3 regions of the Diaphorobacter oryzae DSM 22780 genome follow, and region 2 is predicted to be linked to each of the others. Evidence: predicted binding sites of a transcription regulator. Region 2 holds the regulator's gene; each other region holds the start of a gene.
The links. Region 2 encodes HrcA, which represses chaperone genes, less so after heat shock. Its sites were predicted from a motif close to TTAGCACTCNNNNNNNNNGAGTGCTAA; they were not measured.
Positions count from the first base shown of each region.

Region 1: the regulator HrcA is predicted to act here: its motif matches at 1,582-1,608, upstream of groES (co-chaperone GroES).
Region 3: the regulator HrcA is predicted to act here: its motif matches at 1,685-1,711, upstream of rpoH (RNA polymerase sigma factor RpoH).

Region 1 covers NZ_JCANUL010000004.1:194,725-197,963, reverse strand. Annotated here, with positions in the region: gene groL (chaperonin GroEL) at 1-1,112, opposite strand, end outside; gene groES (co-chaperone GroES) at 1,205-1,495, opposite strand; tRNA gene BP68_RS08790 (tRNA-Pro) at 1,799-1,875, opposite strand; gene BP68_RS08785 (polyprenyl synthetase family protein) at 1,898-2,881, opposite strand; gene rplU (50S ribosomal protein L21) at 3,061-3,239, shown strand, end outside.
Region 2 covers NZ_JCANUL010000009.1:106,440-109,678, forward strand. Annotated here, with positions in the region: gene BP68_RS14445 (NAD kinase) at 1-749, opposite strand, end outside; gene hrcA (heat-inducible transcriptional repressor HrcA) at 778-1,782, shown strand; tRNA gene BP68_RS14455 (tRNA-Ile) at 1,834-1,910, shown strand; partial or broken gene BP68_RS14460 (transposase) at 2,120-2,600, opposite strand; AL1L pseudoknot at 2,210-2,325, opposite strand; gene BP68_RS14465 (aminotransferase-like domain-containing protein) at 2,717-3,239, opposite strand, start outside.
Region 3 covers NZ_JCANUL010000007.1:173,320-176,558, forward strand. Annotated here, with positions in the region: gene BP68_RS13060 (Bug family tripartite tricarboxylate transporter substrate binding protein) at 1-571, opposite strand, end outside; gene rpoH (RNA polymerase sigma factor RpoH) at 717-1,652, opposite strand; gene infA (translation initiation factor IF-1) at 1,764-2,033, opposite strand; gene alkB (DNA oxidative demethylase AlkB) at 2,391-3,053, opposite strand; gene BP68_RS13080 (AMP-binding protein) at 3,223-3,239, shown strand, end outside.

The DNA.
Region 1 (3,239 bases), on a different contig from region 2:
TTGGCCACGCGCTCTTGCAGCTTCTCACGGTCGTAGTCGCTGGTCGCTTCTTCGATCTGGATGCGGATCTGCTTGACGCGGGCTTCGATGTCGGCAGCGGCACCAGCACCGTCGATGATGGTGGTGTTTTCCTTGCCCACTTCGATGCGCTTGGCTTGGCCCAGGTCGGCCAGGGTCACCTTTTCCAGGGTCAGGCCCACTTCTTCGGCGATGACCTTGCCGCCCGTCAGGATGGCGATGTCTTCCAGCATGGCCTTGCGGCGGTCGCCGAAGCCAGGTGCCTTCACGGCCACGACCTTCAGGATGCCGCGGATGGTGTTGACCACCAGCGTGGCCAGGGCTTCGCCTTCGACTTCCTCGGCGATGATCAGCAGCGGACGGCTGGCCTTGGCGACTTGCTCCAGCGTGGGCAGCAGGTCACGGATGTTGCTGATCTTCTTGTCGAACAGCAGCACGAAGGGGTTGTCCAGCAGGGCGGCCTGCTTTTCCGGGTTGTTGATGAAGTAGGGCGACAGGTAGCCGCGGTCGAACTGCATGCCTTCCACGACATCCAGCTCATTTTCGAGCGACTTGCCGTCTTCCACGGTGATCACGCCTTCCTTGCCCACCTTGTCCATCGCGTCGGCAATGATCTTGCCCACGGACTCGTCGGAGTTGGCGGAGATCGAACCCACCTGGGCGATTTCCTTGGAGGTCGTCGTGGCCTTGGAAGCCTTCTTCAGCTCTTCCACCAGGGCCAGCACGGCCTTGTCGATGCCGCGCTTCAGGTCCATGGGGTTCAGGCCGGCGGCCACGTACTTGGAGCCTTCGCGCACGATGGCCTGGGCCAGCACGGTGGCGGTGGTGGTGCCGTCACCGGCGATGTCGTTGGTCTTGGAGGCCACTTCCTTCACGAGCTGGGCGCCCATGTTCTGCAGCTTGTCCTTGAGTTCGATTTCCTTGGCCACGGACACACCGTCCTTGGTCACGGTGGGGGCGCCGAACGAGCGCTCCAGCACCACGTTGCGGCCCTTGGGGCCCAGGGTCACCTTGACCGCGTTGGCCAGGATGTTCACGCCTTCGACCATGCGGGCGCGTGCTTCACCACCGAAAACTACGTCTTTTGCTGCCATGATTGGCTCCTACAAAATTGGGATCAAATTGGCTTCCAAGGCTTGTCTGTCAAGCGCTGGAAGCTATGAAAAAGTGAGTTGGCCGGAAGGGCTTACTTCTCGACGACCGCGAACAGGTCGTCTTCCTTCATGACCAGCAACTCGTTGCCGTCCACCTTGACGGTCTGGCCGCTGTACTTGCCGAACAGCACGCGGTCGCCGACCTTCACGTTCAGGGCGATCAGGTCGCCCTTGTCGTTCTTCTTGCCGGGGCCCACGGCCAGCACTTCGCCTTGATCGGGCTTCTCAGCAGCGTTGTCGGGGATCACGATGCCCGAGGCGGTCGTGGTTTCGCTTTCGATACGCTTGACGATCACGCGATCGTGCAGAGGGCGAAGGTTCATTGCATCTCTCCTGGTTACAAAAAGGATTGCGACATCAACAACACGCCCGCAGGCGCGGGCGCTGGAAATGGCGGCAGGCGGGTGTGTTAGCACTCGTCTGCCTTGAGTGCCAATGATAGGGGCATTCATGACGGTTTCAAGTCCGCCGGATGCATGCAAGGGATAAAACCTGACTTTCCTGCCGCTGCGCTTCTTTTCCTGCCTGCACTGGCCCCGCCATCGCCTTGGAGCGCAGTCATTCATGGCGACAGAAACAAAAAAGCCCAAGCGCCTGAATCGCTTGGGCTTTTTGATGATGTGTCCTGGTCGGGGTGAGAGGATTCGAACCTCCGGCCTCTACGTCCCGAACGTAGCGCTCTACCAGGCTAAGCTACACCCCGAAACTGGTCTGAGCGGCCGATGCTAAGTTCGGCGTTCCAGCAGTTGAGCCGCTAATTGTAGCAAACCTTTGGTATAGGGATTCGCCGGCAGCTTGCCTGCTGCATCTATTGCCAGTTGTGCCTGCGCGGCGGCGGCCTCGCGGGTGGCGGTCAGGGCGCCCGTGTCCTTGATGATGGAGATGACGGCCGGAAGCTCGTCGGTGGCGCCTGTCTCGATGACCTTGCGCAGCAGCTCCTGTTGTGCTGGGCTGCCGCGCTGCATGGCGATGATCAGGGGGAGGGTGACCTTGCCCTCGCGCAGATCGTCGCCGAGGTTCTTGCCCATTTCCAGGGCGTCGCCGTCGTAGTCGAGCACGTCGTCAATGACCTGGAAGGCTGTACCCAGGGCCTGGCCATAGTCGGCGCAGGCTTGCTCGATCTCGGGCGGGCTGTCGGCCAGGATGGCGGCAAGGCGGGCGCTGGCTTCAAAGAGCTTGGCGGTCTTGGATCGGATGACGTTGAGGTAGCCGGCTTCGTCCAGGGAGGCGTCATGCGTGTTGATGAGCTGCTGGACCTCGCCTTCGGCGATCACGTTGGTGGCATCGGCAAGAATCTGCATCACGCGCAGGCTGCCCGTGTCCACCATCATCTGGAAGGAGCGCGAGTGCAGGAAGTCGCCCACCAGCACGCTTGTGGGGTTGCCAAAGCACTCGTTGGCAGTGGGGCGGCCGCGGCGAAGCGTGGATTCGTCCACCACGTCATCGTGCAACAGGGTGGCTGTGTGGATGAACTCCACCACGGCTGCAAGATTGAAGCGCTGCGCCCCTTTGTACTCGAGGGCGCCGCTCATCAGCAGCAGCAGCGCGGGGCGCAGGCGTTTGCCGCCCGCCGAAATGATGTAGCGCGCCACATCGCCGACCAGGGATACAGAAGACTGGAGGCGCGATGCGATGACCCTGTCCACCTCCCGCATGTCGTCGGCAATCAGGGCGAGGGCGGCGGCGGTATTGGGTGAGTTGGCGGCCAAGGTGGATGCGGGCGTTGAGGTGAAAAGAGAATTATAGGAAGCGGTTGCGGAATGTGTCATTCGCCGAAGGGCGGCTGTGCGGCGCTGGCGGCGGCACGTGAGCAAAGTGAAGGCGTTTATGGTAAAGTCACTGGTTCTGTGGAATTCGTCCGCAGAACTCCAATTCAGACGAGGTTTACATGTACGCGGTCATAAAAACCGGTGGCAAGCAGTATCGCGTTGCCGCTGGCGAAAAAATTAAGGTAGAACAGATTGCTGCGGAAGTAGGCCAGGAGATCGTGATTGACCAGGTTTTGGCTGTCGGCAACGGCGCTGAACTCAAGGTTGGCACGCCCCTGGTGTCCGGCGCAACGGTGAA
Region 2 (3,239 bases):
AAATTGGCGCTGATGTCGCGCCCACCCGCCACCTCGATGGCCACCTCCGTGGCGTCGGGCAGCACGATGGGGCGGTTGGACAGCGTGTGCGGCGCGATCGGTACCAGCACCCAGCCCGGGATCGAGGGGTGCAGCATCGGCCCACCCGCCGACAGCGAGTAGGCCGTCGAGCCCGTGGGCGAGGCGACGATCAGGCCGTCGGCGCGCTGGTTGGAGACGAACACGCCGTCCACCTCCACGCGCAGCTCCACCATGCCCGAGGTCGAGCCGCGGTTGACCACCACGTCGTTGAGCGCCAGTGCCTCGAACACGCATTCGTCGCCGCGCATCACGCGGGCTTGCATCAGGGGGCGCACGTCTTCCTCGTAGTCGCCGTGCAGGATGGGGGTGAGGGCGGCCTGGTAACCATCCAGCGGAATGTCGGTGATGAACCCCAGCCGCCCCTGGTTGATGCCCACCAGCGGCGTGCCGTAGGCGGCCAGCCTGCGGCCCACGCCCAGCATGGTGCCGTCGCCGCCCACTACCAGACACAGATCGCAGTGCCGGCCAATGCCATCCACGTCCAGCGTGTGGTAGTGGGTCAGCCCGGTGTTGGCGGCCGTCTCGGCCTCCAGCGTCAGCTCGCAGTCCTGCTGGAGGGCGAATTGGGCAATGCTCTCGACGATCTGCCGTGAGCTGTCGGAGGCTGTACCGGCGACGGGGCCTTGGTATTTGCCAATGACTGCGACGCGGCGAAAGATGGGCTTCATGCAGAAATTACATCATTAAAATGATTCAATGCTTGATGACCGCTCCAAGTTGCTGCTCAAGGCGCTGGTAGAACGCTACATCGCCGAAGGGCAGCCGGTGGGCTCCAGAACCTTGTCGCGGGCATCGGGCCTTGAATTGTCGCCCGCCACGATACGCAATGTGATGGCAGACCTTGAGGAGTTGGGGCTTATTGCCAGTCCCCACACCTCCGCCGGCCGGGTTCCCACGGCCAAGGGCTACCGGCTGTTCGTGGACACCATGCTCACCGTGCAGCAGGAGCAGTTGCCCGCCGTGCAGATCAAGCCCGAGCAGCCGCAGAAGGTGATCGCCAATGCCGCGCACCTGCTGTCCAGCCTGTCGCAGTTCGTGGGTGTAGTCATGGCGCCGCGCCGCGCCTCGGTGTTCCGGCATATCGAGTTTCTGCGGTTGTCCGAGCGGCGGCTGCTGGTGATCATCGTCTCGCCCGATGGGGATGTGCAAAACCGGGTGATCTTCACGGAGTCCGACTACTCATCGTCCCAACTGGTAGAGGCCGCCAACTTTCTGAATGCCCACTACGCCGGGCTGACCATGGAGCAGGTGCGTGAACGGCTCAAGTTGGAGGTAGACAAGCTGCGCGGCGAGATCGCACAACTCATGCAGGCTGCGGTCAGCGTGGGCTCCGAGGCCATGTCGGAGTCGCAGGACGAGGTGGTTTTCTCGGGTGAGCGCAACCTGCTGGCCGTGAGCGATTTCTCCAGCGACATGAGCCACCTGCGCCGCGCCTTCGACCTGTTTGAGCAAAAGACTCAGATCCTGCGGCTGCTGGATATCTCCAGTCGAGCCGAAGGCGTGCGCATCTTCATTGGCGGCGAGAGCCAGGTCGTCCCCTTCGAAGAGCTGTCCGTGGTGAGTGCGCCGTACGAGGTTGATGGGCAGATCGTTGGTACGCTGGGCGTGATCGGCCCCACGCGCATGCACTACGACCGCATGATCCAGATCGTGGACATCACCTCCAAGCTGGTCTCCAACGCACTGAGCCATCGCAAGTAGCACATACAATACGCGCCGCTGCCCTGCCGACGAGGCGCTGGCGCGCATCCTGGGGCGTTAGCTCAGTTGGTTAGAGCAGAGGACTCATAATCCTTTGGTCGTCGGTTCAAGTCCGCCACGCCCTACCAAATGTACATAAGGAAACCGTGCTACCTGATCGATAGCATGGTTGTGTTTTTTATTTTGTTTGTAGGCAATTTGTAGGCAACTTGCCTGAAACAGCCCCAGCAAAAGAAGCCCACGGCGGGGGCTTCGGTCGCGGGCGTGAAAGTAGGGCGCGGCAGGAGCAGGTGCGGGCTAGCGGAGATCGCCACGGCAATGCCACGAGGCATAGCGGTACCTGTGGCACCAGGCTCGCATCGCGCTGGGCGCGCTGCGACCGCAATGATGGGCACCGCTGGCGTGCCGCGTGGCGCCAATAGGCTGATGGGGGATCTGTAAAACACGGCAGATTGACTCGACCCCAAGCTGTTCGCGATGCAGATCGACGAAGGCCTTCAGGACTTGATGCGGCGGTCGAGTTCCGCCTGGGCGAAAAACGCGCTGGCCAGCTTCAGAATGTCGTTGGCCTTGCGCAGCTCGCGCACCTCTCGCTCCAGGTCCTTGATGCGCTGTGCATCCTCGGTGGTGAGGCCATTACGCTGGCCGCTGTCGCGCTCATGTTGCTTGACCCAGTTGTCCAGCGTCTGGGCGGTGCAGCCGATCTTGCCAGCTATGGATTAAATGCAGGCCCACTGCGACGGATGCTCGCCACGGTGCTCCAGCACCATGCGTACGCCGCGCTCGGGCACCTCGGGGGAAAACTTCGACTTCCTCATCTTGGCTCCATGATCTCAAATCACGGGGCCTCCTCGAAATCCGGGGCGCTTCAGCGTTGCCTTCGACCGGGGATCGGGTTTGGGCCAAGGCAGCAGCGGAATGCTGGCCTGGCGCGCTATACCACGGCGGCGCTGAACGGATCGGGCCGCCGCGCGAGCAACTGGGACAGCCGCTGCAGGCCCGCCTGCAGGCGTCCACGGTCCTTGATGCTGCCCAGAGAGATGCGGATGGCGTTCACGGCCGTGCCGCGCGCGCTGTCCGTGACAAATGCCTCCGCGGGCGTGACGGCGATGCCCTCGCTGGTGGCGGCCCGCGCCAGCTGCGCGGAACTCCAGTAGCCCGGCAACTCGAGCCATGCATGCAGGCCGTCCCCCGCGCCGCTGTACCGGCCCGCCAGAATGTCCCGGGCCATGCGGTGGCGCAGGCGCGCCTCCTGGCGCACGCCGGTCATCAATCCGGCCGCCGTGCCGTCGAGGATCCACTGCGTGGCAAGGGCCGCCGTCAACGGCGCGACCATCAGCGCGAACGATCTGAGCGCCACCAGGAAGCGCTCGCGTTCCTGCGGGTCCCGGATCAGCACGAAGGCGACGCGCAAACCAGGCGTCAGGCATTTCGACAGCGTGGAGATGTAGACCCCC
Region 3 (3,239 bases), on a different contig from region 2:
CCATGCCCGTGCGCGCCTTGAGCAGCTCGGTGCCCAGGTGGCCCACGGTGCCCACGCCCGGCGTGCCATAGCTCCAGCGGTCGCCGGCGCGGCGCGCGGCCTCCAGGAAGGCGCGGGCATCGGCGCCGGCGGGCACGTCGGCGTGGTCGGCGGGGGCAGTGAGCACCAGCGGCGAGACGCCGACCAGCGACAGCGGCGCCAGGTCCCGCGTGGGGTCGTAGGGCAGCTGCGGGTTGAGCAGCTTGGCGATCGTCAGGTTGCCATTGATGAACAGGCCGATGGTGTGGCCGTCCTGCGCCTTGGCCACGGCATCGGCGCCGATGTTGCCGCCTGCGCCCACCTTGTTCTCCACGATCACCGGCTGGCCCAGGGCCTGCGCCAGCGGCTCGGAGAAGGTGCGCGCCGTCAGGTCGGGCGAGGAGCCGGGCGGGAAGCCCACGATGATGCGCAGGGGCTTGGCGGGCCAGCCCGGCGTGGCCGGTGCGGCGCTGGGCTGGGCCGCGGCGGCGCCGCAGGCCGATGCCAGGGCCAGTGCAAGCAGGCCGCGGCGGGCGGGGAAATGGCGGAACATGGGATGGGTCTCCTGGTCTGGACCGGCGACGGGGCCGCACGGAGTCTGCGCCGCTGGTGCCGCCGGGTACGAAAAAAGGCGCGCGACCCTTGTGGGCCGCGCGCCTGGATTATCCGCCCGCGTCAGGGGCGGGCCGGGAGCCGGGTCAGGCGTACTCGGCCAGCGCCTTCTTCATCTTCTTCATGGCGGCCACCTCGATCTGGCGGATGCGCTCGGCGCTCACGCCGTATTCGGCGGCCAGCTCATGCAGCGTCATGCCGCCCGAGCCGTCGTCGTTCACCTTGAGCCAGCGCTCTTCCACGATGCGGCGGCTGCGCGCGTCCAGGCTCTCCAGCGCCGTGGCGATGCCGTCGGTGGCCAGCATGTCGCGCTGGCGCGTCTCGATCATGGCCGTGGGCTCATGGGCGGCGTCGGCCAGATAGGCGATGGGGCCGAAGGCCTGCTCGCCGTCGTCGCTCGGTGCGGGGTCCAGCAGCACGTCGCCGCCGGACAGGCGCGTCTCCATCTCGATGACTTCCTCGCGCTTGACGTTGAGCTGCTCGGCCACCAGATCGATCTCGCGGTCGGAGAGCGTCTCGCGGTGCGTGTCGGCGTCCAGCGCCTCGGCCTTGAAGCCCTGCTTCATGGAGCGCAGGTTGAAGAACAGCTTGCGCTGGGCCTTGGTGGTCGCCACCTTGACCATGCGCCAGTTCTTCAGGATGTACTCGTGGATCTCGGCCTTGATCCAGTGCATGGCGTAGCTCACCAGCCGCACGCCCTGGTCGGGGTCGAAGCGCTTGACGGCCTTCATCAGGCCCACGTTGCCTTCCTGGATCAGGTCGCCATGGGGCAGGCCGTAGCCCAGGTACTGTCGCGAGATGGACACCACCAGGCGCAGGTGCGACAGCACCAGACGGCCGGCGGCCTCCACGTCATTGCTGTCCTTGAGCTGGCGCGCATAGCGCTGCTCCTCCTCCTGCGTGAGCAGGGGCAGGCGGTTGACCGCGGAGATATAGGCGTCCAGGTTGCCCAGCGGGGGAACCAGAGCCCACGGGTTTGCGGGCGCCAAGGTCGTCACGGTGGATGCAGTCCGGAGGGCCATATCAGAAGTCCTTTCTTCCATACAGGATCATGTTAGCACTCCGTTGGAGGGAGTGCTAAGGGCAGAGTTCCCGTGTGGTTGAGGGGAATGGGCGGGGCCCCGGGCGCCGCGTCAGCGGCGATGCGGGGGCCTGCTGCGCGGTGCGCCGCCTGCGCGCGGTTCCAGGTGGCGGAACGTGATGCGGCCCTTGGTCAGATCGTAGGGAGACATTTCCAGCGACACCTTGTCGCCCGCCAGCACGCGGATGCGGTGCTTGCGCATCTTGCCGCCGGAATAGGCAATGAGGGTATGGCCGTTGTCGAGGACGACGCGAAAGCGCGCGTCGGGCAGCACCTCTTCCACCCTGCCTTGCATTTCGATCAGTTCTTCCTTGTTGGACACGGGACTCCTTTTTGTCGAGGGCGAGCAATGGCGAACGGGCCGGTTGCGGCCCATTCTTGCTCGGGGTCTGTGAGTGACAGATCACGGGTGCGCCGGTAACCCCGGCGCGGGATGGGCGATCCGATATCGCCCTTGAAAACGTCGGCCAATGCCGCCAGCGCCTGCGGGTGATGGGCGCCTACGGGCTGGGCTGAGAGTCGCAAACAGGGCGTGGAGCCCCAGCGGTGGCATGCGGCGCCAGTGCGCCGCAGCATCCGGGCAGTTTAGTGTGTATGCCGCCGCGGCGCCGCAGCGTGCGCCATTGGCCCTGCCGCCAGGTGCGACATGCGGCGCGCGGGGCGGTATCCGTGCATGGCTTCAAAGTGCCTTGCGCAGCGTCAGGTTGATGCGGCAGTCGCCCGTGGCCGGGTGCTTGTCCGGCGCGATGGGCAGCACGCCATGGAACCGCAGCCGGTCCACGCCGCCCCAGACGATCACGTCGCCATGGCGCAGCGGCACGCGCTGGGCACGCTCGCCGCGCGTGGCGCCGCCCCACAGGAAGGTGGCCGGCAGGCCCAGCGACACGGAGACGATGGGCGCGGCCAGGTCGCGCTCGTCGCGGTCCTGGTGCAGCGACAGGCGCGTGCTGGGCGCGTAGCGGTTGATGAGGCAGGCGTCGGGTGCAAAGCCCGCGAAACCGGCCTGCCGCGCGGCCGCGTCCGCCAGCCGCGCAAAGGCCGCGGGCATGGCGGGCCAGGGCTGGCCGGTGAGCGGGTCGTGCGCCGCGTAGCGGTAGCCCTGCCGGTCGCTCACCCACGACAGCTGCCCGCAGCCCGTGGTCGCCACCGACATGGCCTTGCCGCCCGGCGTGTGCATGTGGCGCCACGGCGCCCGCAGGGCCACGGCCTGCACCTCGTCCAGCAGCTGCGCCGCCTGCGCCAGCGCAAAGCCGCGCAGCAGCATGGCCTGCGCGCCCAGGGGCAGCAGGATGGGCTCGCCGGGGTCGTCGGCAAACAGATCGTCGGCGGGAGTGGGGTGCATGGCGAGAGTTTGAGCCAAATCAGCCCGCAGCGCTTATCCATCAAGCGCAAGCAGCTATTTTTATGGGAGCAAAAGAGCGCCAGTCCAGGGATTTCCCTTGTGTAGTTGTGCGACTGTGCGCGCCCGGCCCGCCTGCCTATAGTGGCGCCAGGAGACAAGCGACACACCCATGAACATTGCACAACT